Regions from separate parts of the Kribbella alba genome, predicted to be linked through region 2. Evidence: riboswitches for the same ligand, from Rfam matches in the RefSeq annotation. Region 2 holds a riboswitch; the other holds the start of a gene.
The links. A riboswitch is a leader RNA that binds a small molecule or an ion and turns the genes downstream of it on or off. The one in region 2 is predicted to bind ZMP and ZTP.
Positions count from the first base shown of each region.

Region 1: linked by a shared signal. The riboswitch ahead of ABD210_RS27670 (phosphoribosylaminoimidazolecarboxamide formyltransferase) and the one ahead of ABD210_RS21085 (bifunctional 5,10-methylenetetrahydrofolate dehydrogenase/5,10-methenyltetrahydrofolate cyclohydrolase) in region 2 are both predicted to bind ZMP and ZTP.

Region 1 covers NZ_BAAANE010000010.1:105,579-113,999, forward strand. Annotated here, with positions in the region: gene ABD210_RS27665 (hypothetical protein) at 1-747, opposite strand, end outside; gene ABD210_RS27670 (phosphoribosylaminoimidazolecarboxamide formyltransferase) at 810-1,898, opposite strand; ZMP/ZTP riboswitch at 1,928-2,013, opposite strand; gene ABD210_RS27675 (HNH endonuclease signature motif containing protein) at 2,178-4,073, shown strand; gene ABD210_RS27680 (ABC-F family ATP-binding cassette domain-containing protein) at 4,405-6,087, opposite strand; gene ABD210_RS27685 (FadR/GntR family transcriptional regulator) at 6,375-7,046, opposite strand; gene ABD210_RS27690 (DUF3052 domain-containing protein) at 7,431-7,835, shown strand; gene ABD210_RS27695 (multifunctional oxoglutarate decarboxylase/oxoglutarate dehydrogenase thiamine pyrophosphate-binding subunit/dihydrolipoyllysine-residue succinyltransferase subunit) at 8,247-8,421, shown strand, end outside.
Region 2 covers NZ_BAAANE010000007.1:677,683-686,103, forward strand. Annotated here, with positions in the region: gene prcB (proteasome subunit beta) at 1-416, shown strand, start outside; gene prcA (proteasome subunit alpha) at 442-1,308, shown strand; gene ABD210_RS21075 (NUDIX hydrolase) at 1,305-1,910, shown strand; gene ABD210_RS21080 (hypothetical protein) at 2,032-2,256, shown strand; ZMP/ZTP riboswitch at 2,262-2,358, shown strand; gene ABD210_RS21085 (bifunctional 5,10-methylenetetrahydrofolate dehydrogenase/5,10-methenyltetrahydrofolate cyclohydrolase) at 2,390-3,328, shown strand; gene aroH (chorismate mutase) at 3,378-3,773, shown strand; gene ABD210_RS21095 (prephenate dehydrogenase) at 3,770-4,834, shown strand; gene cmk ((d)CMP kinase) at 4,845-5,534, shown strand; gene ABD210_RS21105 (lysophospholipid acyltransferase family protein) at 5,531-6,259, shown strand; gene der (ribosome biogenesis GTPase Der) at 6,252-7,631, shown strand; tRNA gene ABD210_RS21115 (tRNA-Pro) at 7,702-7,774, shown strand; gene ABD210_RS21120 (S1C family serine protease) at 8,290-8,421, shown strand, end outside.

The DNA of each region.
Region 1 (8,421 bases), on a different contig from region 2:
GCCTTGTGCGCGAAAAACCATCGGGCCTTCGTCGGGACTGATCGTCGTCAGGTCGTCTGGCGACCAGATGAAGCATTCCGGGTTGGCGCAGATCACGGCCTGGCCCCGGCTGCTAATGGCGATGGATTGGCCGGTCAGGTCTGTCAGCTGGTGGATTCGGCCGTCCTCCCACATCACCGGGACCGTGTTCATGGTGTCCACCGTCGCGTCTCCGACGATCCTGCCGCGGTCGTTCACGTCGAACGCGTGGGAGGACTGATCGACACCCGGCACCAGCGTGCCGAGGTCAATTATCTCGCCCGCCCACCACACGAACGCATGCACACGCCCCTTCGCGGTCATGCCGCTGCCTACTACCCAGCCACGATCGTTGATCGCGGTGGCGCACACGAGCGTCCCGCCCAGACTGCCCGGGCCGCCCAGGTCGACCATCTGGCCGTCCCTCCAGATAAAGGCGTGCCGGGCACCCCCAGCCGTCTCACTCGTTCCCACCACGACCCCGTGCCGGTTCACATCGCACGCCACGCTGTTCGACCCGCCGAGGGTCCCCAAGTCAGTGATCCGGCCATCGCGCCACAACACTGCATGACGGGCGCCGTCGGCGGTCTCGCTCTTACCGACCACCGCGCCATCGTCGTTGACCCCCAACGCCCAGCCATGACGGCCGCCCGGCAACAACTCAAGGTCAGTCAGCTGCCAGCTGTCCTGGCCGGTACCTCGGTCGCCTGGTGGACCAACCCCATCCATACTTTCGAGCGTAGCCAGCCGTGCCACGTACGCCCGGAATCGCCCGCTCGGATTCGTTCGGACTAGTGGCGGAAGAGACGGATGCCGGTCCATGTGAGGGCGATGTCGAGCTCCTTGCAGGCTTCAGCGATCTCGGCGCTTCGAATCGAGCCGCCCGGCTCTGCGATGAAGCGGACCCCGTGACGCCCGGCGTGATCGACGTTGTCCCGGAACGGCAATGCTCCATCGGACACCATCGCCACATCCGTCATCCGGGCCAGCCACGCTTGCCGGTCCGCAGTACTGAGCCAGTCTGCTTCGAGATAGTCGAGTTGATGCGCGATCCGCTCGGACAATCTCGGCTGGGTCGATCCAGCCAGTACGCCGGGATGACGGCGGAGCCACCACGTATCCGCCTTCTGGCCTGCCAACCGGGTGCAATCCACGCGAGACTGTTGTCCCGCGCCGATGCCGATGGTCATTCCGTCCTTGAGATAGGCGACCGAGTTGGACTGGGTGTACCGCAGGACGATCAACCCCAGCAGCAGGTCGTCGACCGCGGCCGCCGTCAACTCTCCGACCACCGGCTCGGCCAGCCACGATCGCGTCAGCGGCTCGTCGTCAGCGCGCTGCGTGAGGCGTAGTCCGAAGATCTCCCGGACCTCCTCGGCCGGCGGGGCGAACGCGTGGTCGGCTTCGAGGACCAGGAATGTCCCGCGTTTCTTCGCCGCAAGTGTTTCTACGACACCTTCTTCGTAGCCGGGAGCAACGATTCCGTCGCAGGTGAGGCGTTTGAGGAGGTCGGCCAGCTCGGCATCGACAGGATGAGAGATCGCGACGAAATCACCGAACGACGACTTGGGATCCGCGTCGCGGGCGCGCACGTAGGCACTCGTCACCGGGCTGACCGCGCTGAGACCGTAGGTGTTGCGCATAGCGGCATCGACCGAACCGGCCAGGGCAGCGCCGGCCGGAGAGACGTGTTTGAACGATGCTGCCGCCGGTGCGTCGAAGGCCGCGCTCGCCTCACGTACAAGCTGCCATGCCCCGACGGCGTCCAGGACGTTGATGTAGGAGGGCTCGCCGTTGACGACACGGAACGGCGAACTCCCGTCCCGAACGGATGTGATCGCGGCAGGTTGGTGCGGGTTGGTGCCGTAGCGCAGACGCATCGATGCCTCCGGAGCAGGTTGCTGCTGACCGAAGGCGCCCAGGCGGACGACGCCCAACTCGTACTGCGAACCGCTCCCCGGTGGTGCTCCACCTTCGCCAGTCGCGATCACCCGCAGCCTAACTCCCTTGAGTTTGCTGAGGCCGACGGGCGCTCTCTGTGTCCACAGGTCTACGGTTGCTGTGGACAACTTGGCGGGTTTTGGTGCATCACGGGATCCCTTATTTATAACGGGTTCTCGGCACAGAAACTGTCGGCGGGCACCTCTAGAGTTGTCGGTATGGATCTCGTGGAGATGCGGCCGGTGTGGTCGATGAGTGGCAGCGAACAGCTGACCGCCCTCGACGCAGTGCGCGACGAGATCACCCGGCTGGAAACCTACCGGCTCCAACTCCTGGCCGGCTTCGACGCCGGCGGCCACGCCAAACAGCTCGGCGCCCGCGACACCGCCGAACTCGTGTCGCTTCGGCACCGCCTCAACAAAGCCGACGTCCGCCGCGACCTCAAACTCGCCGCCGCGCTGCCCAAGTACGAACTCGTCACCGCCGCCCTACCCACGCCCACCGACGACCTAGACGACGATCAGAACGACACCGGCAGCAACACCGACGGTGAAAATGGCGGGGACAGTGACAGTGCCGCGCTGGAAGGCGACGGCGCCGAGGGGGACGCCGGTGCGGAGGCGCCGGTGCTGCTGCACCTGGCCCAGGCGAGGGCGATCGTGTCCGCGCTGGAAAAGGTCCCGACCACGGTGCCGGTGGAGGATGTGGTCGCGGCCGAGGAGCAGATGGTGCGGGCCGCGCGGCACCTGCCACCCGGCGACCTGCGCGACCTCGGCCGACAAATCCTGGAGTTGCTCGACACCGACGGACCCGAACCGGCCGAGGACAAGGCCTACGCCCGCGAGGCGTTCTGGATGAAGAACGCCGACCACGGCCTGAAATTCGGCGGGTTCCTCGCCAACGAAAACGCAGAGTTGCTCAACACCCTCATCGACGCCAACGCCAAACCCCACAAGACCATCGACGGCGAACAAGACCCCCGCTCCCGCGACAAGCGGCAAGCCGACGCGTTGACCACGGTGCTGAACGCCGCCGCCGGTGCCGGCACCACCGGCCACGGCGCCATCAAACCCCACATCACCGTCACCATCGACCTCACCGACCTCCAAAACGCCGTCGCCGCCACCATCACCGGCAACGGCCGGAATGGCGGGAACGCCGAAGGCGGCGGGAACGACGGGCTCGGCGGGCTCGATGGGAACGGCGGGTTCGAGGGGTTTGAGGAGCTCGCCGGGCTCGGCGGGGTCGGTGGGCTCGAGGGGTTTGAGGAGCTCGCCGGGCTCGGCGGGGTCGGTGGGTTCGATGGGCTCGGCGCCCTCGACCACACCAACCCGGGATTCGGCCGGTTCGTCTACGGCGGCAACCTGTCCGCCGCCGCCGTCCGCCGCCTCGCCTGCGACGCCGGCGTCGTCCCCATCATCCTCGGCACCGACTCCGAACCCCTGGATGTCGGGAAGGAGGAACGGTTCGTCAACCGCGCGATGCGCCGGGCACTCAACTATCGTGACAAGGGCTGCGTCGTGTGCGGAGCACCACCCATCCAATGCGACGCCCACCACCTGATCCACTGGATCGACGGCGGACCCACCGCGATGTGGAATCTGGTCCTGCTCTGCCGAGCCCACCATATCCAGATCCACCACGGCCACTGGACCATCACCATCACCCGCGGCCGCGTCACCGTCACCCGACCCACCTGGGCCGAACCCGGCCGCCTCCCACGCCTCAACCGCCGACGACCACCCGCCACACCAGACACACGCCCCGCACCCGGTTCACCCGGCGCACATACACCTGGCGCGCCCGGTTCACCCGGTTCACCCGGTTCACCCGGTTCACCCGGTTCACCCGGTTCACCCGGGGCAGCCGGTTCTCCCGGCGCGGCAGGCGACGAGCAGCCACCCGGCGACGAGGGGCCACCCGGCCGCGCCCCGGCCTGGCCAAACACCAGCGACATCCCCTGGATCACCCCCGAGGAAACCGCACGCCTCAACCCCTGGGGCGACGAACCACTCCACGCCACAACCGCGCGCGCCCCAAGCAGCACAGCGACCGACACCATCTGGAAATCACCCTGGGACGACGACCACGACACCGGATCCCCCGGCCCGTAAAACACCCCTGGCCCGGCCCCTCACCACCCACGCCACCGCCGGCCCGTCACCGCCAACCCGAGGACCCCACATACCCCGGGGACACCGCCCTGCAATCCCAGCCCGCGCGGTGAACAGATAGGCCTCTGACTACGCCGCCAGCCGTGCCGTACGGGATCACTCAAGCGGTGCGCCGCCAACCCGTCCTTGACTGGCTTCCTTCGTTCAGGTGACACCATCCGAAAGCTTGCGTCACCCACGGCATCAGAAGTCGACGGGCATCACGACACAGCGCAGGATCAGACGCTGACCTCGGCGAACTGCTGTCGGAGGCGCGAGGCCCGAGAACGAGCTAGAGGGGGTCGATTTCTGAGAGTTCGTCGTGGTCGAGTTGGATCCAGCGGGTGATCCCGATTTCTCGGAGGAACGGGAGGTCGTGGCTGGCGACCAGCAGGGCGCCGTTGTACGAGGCAAGGGCTTCCTGGAGCTGGGCGACGCTGGAGAGGTCGAGGTTGTTTGTCGGCTCGTCCAGCATCAGCAGCTGTGGCGGTGGTTCCGCCAGCAGAAGAGCTGCGAGGGTTGCGCGGAAGCGTTCGCCGCCGGAGAGGGTGCTGACGGGCTGGTCTGCTGCTCGGCCCCTGAATAGGAAGCGTGCGAGGCGAGCGCGGCGTTCCTGGTTCTCTGCGCTTGGGGCGAGCAGGGCCAGATTCTCCACTACAGACAGGTCGTCCTGCAGCAGATCGAGCCGTTGCGGCAAGAGCCGGTACGGAACCAGCGGCTCGGCGCCATCAGTCCTCTCACCAGCTCTACCCAGCCCACCATGTCCACCCAACCCACCCTGTCCACGCGGCTCAGCCACTCCACCAACTGGCCCGCCTCCAGCGGTCTGGCCGGCGATGGCGTGGAGCAAAGTGCTTTTGCCGGCGCCGTTCGGGCCGACCAGGGCGATGCGCTCGGGGCCGCGGATCTCCAGATCGGCGTGCAGGCCGGTTCGGAGTACGTGGTCCTCGAGCTTCAGCACAATGCGGCCGGGGGGAACCGTTGTTTTCGGGAGGTCTACGCGAATGCGCTCGTCGTCGTGGACCTTCTCCTCCGCCTCGGTCAACGCCTCGTGGGCGGCGTCCAGCCTGTCGCTGTGCATGCCAATGTGCTTGCCCGCTGACACCTGGGCGGAGCGTTTCAACCCGCCCGCGATGATTTTCGGGATCCCGCCCTGCTCGAACGCGCGTTGGCCCGCGGCGCGCCGACGGTCCACCTTCATGCGCGCTTCCATCAGTTCGCGCTTCTGCTTGCGCAGGTCGGACTCGGCGCTGCGGACCATCCGCTCCGCCGCCTCCTGCTCGACCGCGACCGCCTCCTCGTACGCCGTGAGGTTGCCGCCGTACCAGGTGACGTCGCCCTTGCGCAGGTCGCCGATCTGGTCGACCCGATCGAGGAGTTCGCGGTCGTGGCTCACGATCAGCAGAGCCCCCCGGAACGTGTCGACCGCGTCGTACAGGTGCTGGCGGGCGCGCAGGTCGAGGTTGTTCGTCGGCTCGTCCAGCAGCAGGACGTCCGGGCGTTTGAGGAGTTCGGCGGCCAGGCCGAGCAGGATCGTCTCGCCGCCGGACAGTTCACCGACGCTGCGGTCCAGGCCGATCGAGCCGAGGCCCAGCTTGCCGAGAGTCGCCTCGGCCCGCTCCTCCACGTCCCAGCCGTCGCCGACGATCGCGAAGTTCTGCTCCGACGCGTCGCCCTGCTCGATGGCGTCGATGGCCTGCCGGATCGCCGCGATGCCGAGGGCCTGGTCGACGGTCAGGGTGGTGTCGAGGGTCAGGTCCTGCGGGAGGTAGCCGAGTTCGCCACTGACGCGGATCGAGCCGCGTTGCGGGTTCAGGCGGCCGGCGATCAGCCGGAGCAGGGTGGACTTGCCGGCGCCGTTGCGGCCGACCAGTCCCGAGCGGACCGGGCCGGCGACGAAGGTGAGGCCGTCGAACAGCACCTCGCCGTCGGGCCAGGCGAAAAAGAGGTCGGTACAGGTCAGTGAATAGCTCATCAGGGTGGCACTCCGAGGTCTCGAACGAGATCACGCACCAGATCGGTGGCGATCAACCGCTGCAGAAACAGACCTCAGTTCGACAACCCGCACCCCTGACGTAGGCAATGAGACTCAACAAGGCTAGAGGACAGCGCATTGTCCCTTCAACCGCATAACCCGGACCGTAACCGCGTCACCCGGACCGCCGGCACTCACCAAGTCGCCAGGCATCGCCGCCAGCGGACATCTCCCAGCGCGCGGTCTGGCTTGGACCAGGGCTTGGTGAGTGTTGGCGGTCCGCTGGATCAGGGCGCTTTGCGGAGCCAGTTCTCGACGCCGGCGATGTGGGCGGTCATCCAGGCGCGGGCGGCTTCGGCATCGCCGAGTTCGATGGCGTCGAGGATCGCGGTGTGTTCGGCGAGGGTTCGTTGGACCGCACCGGCTTGGGTGACGCCTCGCCAGATCCGGGCGCGCTGGGTGGCGCCGGAGATGCCGTCGAGGAGCGAGCAGACGATCGCGTTCCCGGTCGCCTCGGCAATGCCGCGGTGGAACCTCAGGTCGTTGGCGACGAGGTCGTCGACTTCCGGCTCCGAAGTGAGGTCGCTGGTGAGCAGGCGGAGGTCCGCCAACTGCTCCTTGGTGATGCGTCCGGCCGCGAGCGCGGCGACCCCGGGCTCGAGCAGCCGTCGTACCTCGAAGAACTGCAGGACCGAATCGTCCTGGTGCAGGTCGACCATGAAGCTCAGCGCGTCCAGCAGGTGCGCCGAGTCGAGGCTGGTCACGTAGGTGCCGTCGCCGTGCCGCACGTCCAGCACATTGACGAGCGTCAGCGCCTTCACTGCCTCTCGCAGTGAGTTCCGCGACAACCCCAGCCGAGCCGCTAGATCCGCCTCGTTCGGCAACCGGTCCCCCGGCCCCAATTCCCCCGAGGTGATCATCCCTTTGATCTTGACGATCGCCTCATCCGTCAGCGCCATTGAGTCAGTATGCCGCCGGCCGCCCGCGTAATCCCTCACCGGCGCCACCTGCGATCGCGGCAAGTCTGTGCGGCGCGCCGCCGGGTCCCTGTACTGCGGAGCCGGCGTGGGCCCAGTACGACGCGCCGCCAGGTCCCCCGTACTACGGAGCCCGGCGTGGGCCCGGCGTGGGCCCGGTACCGCGCGCCGCCAGGTCCCCGTACTGCGGAGCCGGCGCGGGGGGTCTTCGGACGGCGCGGCGGGGTCTTCGGGCGGCGCGGGGGGGGTCTTCGGGCGGCGTGGGGGTTCTTCTCGGGGCGGCGCGGGTTGATCTCGGGGCGGCGCGGGTTGATCTCGGGGCGGCGCGGGTTGATCTCGGGGCAGCGCGGGTTGATCATCGGGCTCATGACCGTCGGGTACTCCGGGAAGCCGCTGGCCACCAAGCTCGGGATCAAGCCGGAGCACTCGGTGGTGCTGGACAACGCGCCGACCGGGTTCGTGGTCGAGGGGCTTCCCGACGGGGTCACGCCGATCACCCGGCTCGGGCGGTCGGAGTACGACGTGATCCTGGCCTTCTGTCCGGACCGGGCGCGGCTGGCGAAGGTGCTGCCCGTGCTGTTGCCGAGAACCAGGACAGCCGGGATGATCTGGGTCGCGTGGCCGAAGCGGTCGTCCGGCGTACCGACCGACCTGGACGAGAACGGGGTCCGTGAGCTGGCGCTGCCGCTCGGCGTGGTGGATGTGAAGGTCTGTGCGATCGATGCCATCTGGTCGGGTCTGAAACTGGTTCGGCGTCTGGCCAATCGCTGAGAACTGGACTGAATCAGTGAGTGACCTTCACCACATCTTTGTCCACAGGTGAGCATGACCGGCCGCAAGCGCGCAGTTGCATACAGTGGCCAGCCACGCTCCCAGCAAGCGCCGAAATCCCCCGGACACATGGCCGGATCCCCACTCTGCAACGGGTCCGGCAGCCCATCCGAGGCCGGGCCAACGCGTCAGAAGCGAGCAACTCGGCAACATCGCTGAAACACAACGGGAGAAGGTGTTCCAGGCGTCGACCGATCAAGTCGTCGCGCCTCAACCACTCGATCGACTGGTCCGGTGATCCCGGGCTGCAGAAGTGTTGCGGCAGCTATTAGCCTTGGCTCCGGAAGCACCCCATAGCTTCCGTAGTCATAACAGTGGTATCTGACCCGATCGGAAGAGGCGAACTGCCAAGTGGCCACCGAGCCATCAGAGACGAATCCCCTTGCAGCCTTCGGAGCGAACGAATGGCTGGTCGACGAGATGTACGAGAAGTACCTCCAGGATCCGAAGTCGGTGGACCAGGCCTGGGGAAACTTCTTCAAGGGGTACAGCCCGGGTGATGCGAAGCCGGTGAACACCAGCCCGG
Region 2 (8,421 bases):
TCGCGATGGCGATGCAGGGGCTGGCCGTGGTGCCGTTGTTCGCGGGCTTCGACCAGGACCAGAAGGGCGGCCGAATCTTCTCCTACGACGCCACAGGCGGCCGGTACGAGGAGACCTCCTTCCACAGCGTCGGCTCGGGCTCCCTTTTCGCCCGCGGCGCGCTGAAGAAGCTGTACCGGGAGAACCTGTCCTCGACCGACTGCGTCACGGCAGTCGTCCAGTCGCTGTACGACGCGGCCGACGACGACTCGGCGACCGGTGGGCCAGACCTGGCCCGGCGGATCTTCCCGGTGGTCGGGGTGGTCACCGCGGACGGCTACGAGCGGATGCCCGACGAGCAGGTCGGCGAGATCGTCGACACCATCGTCAGCGCCCGCAGGCAGCGTCCGGACGGCCCTGCCGCATCCCTGACCTGAGCTCCACGAGTCACAGAGGATATAGATGAGCGTTCCGTTCTACGTCTCGCCCGAACAGCTGATGCGGGACCGGGCAGACTTCGCCCGGAAGGGCATCGCGAAGGGTCGCAGCGCGATCGCCCTGCAGTATGCCGACGGCATCCTGTTCGTCGCGGAGAACCGGTCTCCCGCGCTGCACAAGGTGGCCGAGATCTACGACCGGATGGCCTTCGCGGCAGTCGGGCGCTACAACGAGTTCGAGAACCTGCGGATCGCCGGCGTCCGGCTGGCCGACATGCGCGGGTACTCCTACGACCGGCGCGACGTCACCGGCCGGGCGCTGGCGAACGCCTACGCCCAGACGCTCGGCGCGATCTTCTCCTCCGGCGGCGAGAAGCCGCTCGAGGTGGAGATCCTGGTCGCCGAGGTCGGTGCCAGCACCGCCGAGGACCAGATCTACCGGCTCACGTACGACGGCTCGATCGCCGACGTCCGGGGGTACGCCGTGATGGGTGGCCCGGCCGAGCAGGTGGCTGACTACATCGGCGAGCACTACTCCGACGGGATCTCCCTCGCGGGGGCGCTCCGGCTTGCGGTGGACGCTCTCGGCCACGAAGGCACCGAGGTCCGGCAGCTGGAGCCGGACCAGCTCGAGGTCGCCGTACTGGACCGGACCCGTACCCAGGTGCGCAAGTTCAAGCGGATCTCCGACGAGACGCTGGCCCGCATCCTGTCCGAGTCCAGGCCCGACACCTCCCCGTCGGAGCCGACCCCGCACACCGAGACCTCCGAGACGGTCAACGGTGGCACCTACGAGAGCGACCCCTCCTCCGACGGCGCCCCGGTCGCGCCGCGCGAGGACGACGCTCCGATCGCGCCGCCGGAGGACCCGGACACCGACCGCCCACTGTGACCGATACCTCGCCGTCCGCCGCCGGAACTGGTCCCGCGGCGGACGGCGCTGTTTTCCGCCCCGCCGACCCGGAACCATGGGTGCTCCTCGAGGAGAAGCCCGCATACGACGGCTTCCTGGCGGTGAAGCTGCGCAAGTACCGCCTTCCCGACGGCCGGATCGTCGACTGGGATGTCTTCGGTCCGAAGGCGGCGGCCGGAGTGACGGTGCTGCCGCTGACTCCGGCGGGACGGATCGTGACCGTGCGGATGTTTCGGCCCGGCCCGGACGCGGTGGTCACGAATCTGCCCGGCGGATTGGTCGAGCCGGGGGAGGATCCGGCCATGGCGGGCGCCCGGGAGCTGGAGGAGGAGTCCGGCTACACCTGCGAGTCGATCGAGATCGTCGGCTGGTGCTTCGGCGCCGCATCGTCGACCTTCCGGAAGATCATCGCCATTGCGCGCGGTTGCCGCCCCGACGGGCAACAGCAGTTGGACGAGTTCGAGGACTGCGTCCCAGTGGAACTCACCCTCGCCGAGTTCCGCGCCGAACTCCGCACCCCCGGCCGCATGACGGGCACCGACGCCGCCTACCTGGCCCTGGATCACGCCGGCCTCCTCTGAGACCGCGTTGACCGAATTTGGTCGCGGTTGGCGGTTGACGAGCAGCTACGTGCACTGAATGGATGGACCGACCCCGACGAGTCTTTGGTACTGCGACACACCCCAAAACTGCATTTGGAGAGTGCGCCGAAACTGGCGGCTCGGACTGCGGCGTTCTGGCAGGGGCTGGAATGCCGGGGACGCGGCGGCTGGCATCGCCGCTCTGCGACCGTACTTCGAAGCGAACGAGAACGCACCGGCCCGGATTCGTGCCGGAGTGGTCCGCATCGGTGACGGCTTGGTCGACGCCTTCGTCGCTGAGGCCGGCCAGGTGGCGGAGAAGATCCCTGGGCGGGCCAACCGCTAAAGTTGTCGGCGGACCGTGACTGGCGTTCAGGTGGATCACCACCGGGGAACGGTCTGTCGGCAACACCCCGCCGACTACAAGCCGCGCGCCTGGGCACCCGACCCTCTTCCGTCGACGCCCACAGGAGCGCGCCATGACCAACGCCCACATGCCACTTACGTCCGAAGAGGTAGCGGGACGTCCCTCCAGTCCTTCGGACGTAACAGCCGGCCTGATGCGCGGCACCGAGCTCGCCGCGGAGGTGGTGGCGAAGGCGGCCGACAGAGCGCAGGCCTTCCAGCAGAGGACCGGCGTGCAGCCCTGCTTGGCGACTGTGCTGGTCGGGGACGACCCCGCGTCGGCGACGTACGTGAAGATGAAGCAGAACCGGAGCAAGAAGGCGGGTATCGGCTCCGTCAGCGTGGTGCTGCCGGCCGAGACGACCACCGATGAACTCGTGGCACAGCTGGAAAAGCTCTCCGACGACCCGGCCGTGCACGGGATCCTGCTGCAGCACCCGGTGCCGGGCCACATCGACGAGCGCGCGGCATTCGAGGCGATCGACCCCGGTAAAGATGTCGACGGGGTCACCATGCACGCGTTCGCCGCGATGGCCTTCGACGAGCCCGGGTTCCGCTCGTGCACGCCCGGCGGGATCATCCGCCTGCTCGAGGCGTACGACGTACCGCTGGCTGGTGCGCATGCCGTCGTCATCGGCCGCAGCCCGATCCTCGGCAAGCCGGTCGGGATGTTGCTGCTGGCATCGAACGCCACGGTCACCTACACCCACTCGAAGACGCGGGACCTGGCCGACATCGTCAGGACCGCCGACATCGTGGTGGCCGCCGTGGGCCGGGCGAACTTCGTCAAGGGCAGCTGGCTGAAGCCCGGCGCGGTCGTGATCGATGCCGGCTACAACGAAGGCAACGTCGGCGACGTCGACTTCGAGGAGGCGCGGCAGGTGGCGAGCCTGATCACGCCGGTCCCCGGTGGGGTCGGCCCGATGACGATCGCCCTGTTGCTGGAGCAGACGGTCGACGCCGCTGAGCGTCAAAACGAGACGGTTCAGCAAGCGGAGGCGGACCTGACCTAGGGTTGAGGCAGGCAACCAGCGCAGAGCGGCCACGCCGTACGGCTGGGGAGTGGCAGCGAACGAGGAGGCAGGCACTGTGGCGGTACGGGCGATCCGGGGTGCCACCCAGCTGGAGGCGGACGAGCGCGAGCACCTGCTCGAGCGGTCTGCGGAGCTGGTCCGGGCGGTGCTGGAGGCGAACGACCTCGGCGCCGAGGACCTGATCAGCATCCTCTTCACGGTTACGCCGGACCTGCACTCGGAGTTCCCCGCAGTGGCCGGGCGGCAGATCGGGCTGACCGACGTGCCGCTGATGTGCATGCAGGAGATCGACGTGCCGCACGCGCTGCCCCGGGTGGTCCGGATGATGGTGCACGCGGAGTCGCCGCGGTCGCGGGAGAAGATCCAGCACGTCTACCTGCACGGCGCGGTCAGCCTCCGCCCGGATCTGACGGGCGCTCAGTGACCGAGCTCCGTGGCCCGGTGCGGATTGTCGGGACCGGCCTGATCGGTACGTCGATCGGCCTCGCGCTCGGGCGGCTCGGCGTGGTCGTCGAGCTGGTGGACGCCGATCCCGACAACGCGCTGATGGCCGAGCGGATCGGGGCCGGCTCGCGGCTGGTGCAGCTCGAGCCGCAGCTCGTGGTGGTCGCAGTACCGCCTGATCATGTCGGCGCGGTGGTCGCCGAGCAGCTGCGCCAGACGGCGGCGATCGTCACCGATGCCGCCAGCGTGAAGGCGAAGCCGCTGACGGATGCGCGGGCGCTGACCGAGGACCTGTCCAGGTATGTCGGCAGCCACCCGATGGCCGGGTCGGAGCGAAGCGGGCCGTTGGCCGGGCGGGCGGATCTCTTCGACGGTGCGACCTGGGCGATCACCCCGCACGAGAGCAGCGATCCGTCGGCCGTGGAGCTGATCCGCTGCCTGGCCGAGGCATGTGGCGCGCGGACGGTGGAACTTTCCGTAGCGGATCACGACCTGGCCGTGGCCCGGGTCTCGCACCTGCCTCACCTGATGTCGGCGCTCGCGGCCGGGACGCTGGTGGATGCACCCAAGTCGCACCTCGAGCTGTCCGGCCAGGGCGTCCGCGACGTCACCCGGATCGCGGCGGGTGACCCGAGGCTCTGGACCCAGATCGTGTCGGCCAACTCGACCGCGCTGACCGGGCTGCTGGAGCAGATCCGGGGCGAGCTTGACCGCGTGCTCGTTGCCCTCAGCAAGGAGGAGGCCGGCGAGGAGCTGACCTCGATCCTCGGCCAGGGCGTCTCCGGTGCCGTCCGGGTGCCGGGCAAGCACGGCGCCCCGCACATCGACCTCGTCACCGTGCTCGTCACGATCCCCGACCGGCCCGGTCAGCTGGCCCGGCTGTTCGCCGATGCGGCCGCCTCCGGCGCGAACGTCGAGGATCTGCGGATCGACCACAGCCCTGGTCGCCCGGTCGGTGAGGTGGAGCTCGCGGTCAAACCGGCGTCGGTGGATCAGCTGGTGCAGGTACTGACCGAGCGGGGATGGTCCGTCCACCGGTAATCTTCGGGCCATGATCATCGCTGTCGACGGCCCGAGCGGTTCCGGTAAATCCAGCACGGCCCGTGGGGTCGCCACCAGATTGGGACTGCGCTACCTCGACACCGGCGCGATGTACCGCGCCGTCACCTGGTCCGCGCTGGAGCACGGCCTCGACCTCGACGACACCGAGGCGGTCGCCGAGCGGGCCCGCCAGGTGGAACTCTCAATCAGCACCGACGCGCAGCACGCCCGGTTCACTGCCGACGGCACAGACGTGACGGAGGCCATCCGCGATCCGCGGATCAGCGCCAGCGTGAGCAAGATCGCCACCAACCTGGCTGTCCGCGAGGAGCTGATCCGACGGCAGCGAGCGATCATCGACGAGGCCGTCGACGACACGGGCGGCATCGTGGTCGAGGGCCGGGACATCGCCACCGTGGTCGCTACCCACGCCGAGCTGAAGGTCCTGCTGACTGCCGACCAGGACGCCCGGATGGAGCGCCGGAAGGCCGAACTGGCCGAGGGCGCCGTGACCGCCGAGCAGTTGCGTGACCAGATCGTCCGCCGTGACGCCGACGACGCCACAGTCTCGGAGTTCCAGGTGGCCTCCGACGGCGCGGTCACCGTCGACTCCACCCATCTCTCGCTCGAGGAGGTCATCGATGTGATCAGCCGACTCGCCAAAGAGGCCGAGGCCGCCCCTCGCGACCGGGAGTCATGACCGCCGAGCTGACGAGGCACCTGGACCTGCCCCGGACCGACGACCTCCCCTCGCTGCCGTGGCGGCTCGCGCTGCCGATGCGCTGGATCGCCACCCCGTACTTCCGCCGCCGCTACGACCTGACCGTGTACAACGAGGACCGGTTCCCGCGGACCGGTCCCGTGCTGCTGGCGCCGAACCACCTCGGCCTGCTCGACGGACCCCTGCTGGGCGCGATCGCGCCGAGGATGCTGCACCAGCTCGGCAAGGTCGAGGCGTTCACCGGGCTTCAGGGCAGGGCCCTGCGGTGGATCGGGCAGATTCCCGTCGACCGTTCGACGTACGACCCGCTCGCGGTCCGGAGAGCGATCCAGGTACTTCGCGACGGCCGCGTGCTGAGCCTCTACGCGGAGGGGACCCGGGGGCCGGGTGACTTCCGCCGGGTGCGGACCGGGATCGGTTACCTGGCCGCGGTGACGGGGGCGCCGATCCTGCCGGTGGCGCTGCTCGGGACCCGGCTGGCGGGCGGCAATGTGGAGCATTTTCCGCCGCGGGGGACCCGGGTGGACGTGGTGTATGGCGAACCCTTCACCGTGGAGCGCGTACCCTTTCCCCGGAGGCACTCCGACGTACGCGCGATTGCCGACCAGATCGGCGAGGTGCTGCGGGCTCATGTCCGCGCGTCGGTCGAAGCCACCGGCAACCCGCTTCCGGGCGTGCCAGACGAGAAGGATCCTGATGAGTGACCTGCCCACCGGCTACGAGTTTGCCGAGCCGACCCACGAGCGCGAGGACACTGGCCCGCTGCCGGTGCTCGCCATCGTAGGCCGTCCGAACGTCGGCAAGTCGACGCTGGTGAACCGGATCATCGGCCGGCGCGAAGCCGTCGTCGAGGACACCCCGGGGGTCACCCGCGACCGGGTGTCGTACGACGCCAACTGGGCCGGCCGCGGGTTCACCGTGGTCGACACCGGCGGCTGGGACCCCGACGCGGTCGGCATGGCCGCGCTGGTAGCCGCCCAGGCCGAGGTGGCGATCAACGCTGCTGACGCCGTGCTGTTCGTGGTCGACGCGACCGTCGGGATCACCGACGCCGACGAGGCCGTAGTACGGGTGCTCCGCAAGTCGGGCAAGCCCGTCGTGCTGGCCGCGAACAAGGTGGACGACCAGCGGGTCGAGTCGGAGGCGATGAACCTCTGGAGCCTCGGCATCGGCGAGCCGTTCCCGATCTCCGCGATGCACGGACGCGGCACCGGCGACATGCTGGACGCGGTGCTCGCCGCCCTCCCCGAAGCACCGCCCGAGCGCGACGCCGAGACCGGGGGACCGCGGCGCGTCGCGATCGTCGGCAAGCCGAACGTGGGCAAGTCCTCGCTGCTGAACAAGGTGGCCAAGGAGGACCGCGTCGTCGTCAGCGAGGTCTCCGGCACGACGGTCGACCCGGTGGACGAACTGATCGTCCTGGGCGGCAAGCAGTGGCGGTTCATCGACACCGCCGGCATCCGCCGCAAGGTGAAGAACGTCCAGGGGCACGAATACTACGCCAGCCTCCGCACCAACAGCGCGATCGAGCGCGCCGAGGTGGTCGTGGTGGTGATCGACGCGTCGGAGCCGATGACCGAGCAGGATCTGCGGATCATGAACACGGTCGAGGAAGCCGGCAAGGCGCTGGTGATCGCGTACAACAAGTGGGACATGGTCGACGAGGACCGGCGCTACTACCTGGAGCGCGAGATCGACCGCGACCTGGTCCAGTTCCGCTGGGCGCCGCGGGTGAACATCAGCGCGCTGACCGGCCGGCACATGGAGAAGCTCGTGCCCGCCATCGAGGCCGCGCTGGACGGCTGGCAGACCCGCGTCCCGACGGGCCAGCTGAACGCGTTCCTCGGCCGGCTGGTCGCGGCGCACCCGCACCCGGTGCGCAGCGGCAAGCAGCCGAAGATCCTGTTCGGCACCCAGGCCACGACGATGCCGCCGACCTTCGCGATCTTCACCTCCGGCCAGTTCGAGCCGTCGTACCAGCGGTTCATCGAGCGCCGGCTGCGCGAGGACTTCGGCTTCGTCGGCAGCCCGGTGCACGTCCAGATCCGGGCCCGGCAGAAGAAAACCAAACGCTGAGAAACCTGGTGAGAACCACCCCATCGGATGGGGTAAGGTTTACCCGCTCGCTCCTTCGGGGGCCTGCGTTCGGGCTGTGGCCTAGTTGGTAAGGCGCTAGTCTGGGGGACTAGAGATCGCGAGTTCAAGTCTCGCCAGCCCGACACCCAAGAGGGGCACCGATACCCATCGGTGCCCCTCTTTCTCGTTGTACGTCGACGCCTTCGCAACTCCTGCCCCCACCTGCGCGTGCCTAGGGGGCACCTCCGTCGCCAGTCCCCGCCTGCCCTGGCCTGCGGGAGCTCCGTCGCTGCTGCCGGCGGCGGATTGACCGGCCAGCGTCAACGCCACGCCCGTCATCCCGCGGGAACCGGTAGGCCCCGGACCGCCAACACTCACCAAGCTCAGCTCGAACGGCGCACCCACGCTCGAGCCCGACCAGGGCAGAGAGCGCAACTGATCTTGGTGAGTGTTGGCGGTCCGGGCGGCTTCCCCGACTTCGGGTGAGGCGAGGGGGTTACCCACTCATCTTGTGGGTTGCCCCATCGGAATATCGGGCCAACCCACAAGATGAGTGGGCAACCCCAGCCGCGGGCCGCAGCACGCGCCGGATGGGTGGCTGGGCTGGAGACGGCAGGGCCTTGATTGCGCTGTAATGATGTAATCAGGAGGCGGCAAGATGGCAGAAGACGACGTACTGGATGCGTACTCCCGGGTAGTCTCGGGTGTCGCGGAACATCTCATCCCGCGGGTGGCGAGCCTGCGGGTCCAAGGCCGGCGAGGCGACTCGTCCGGATCTGCCGTCGTGCTG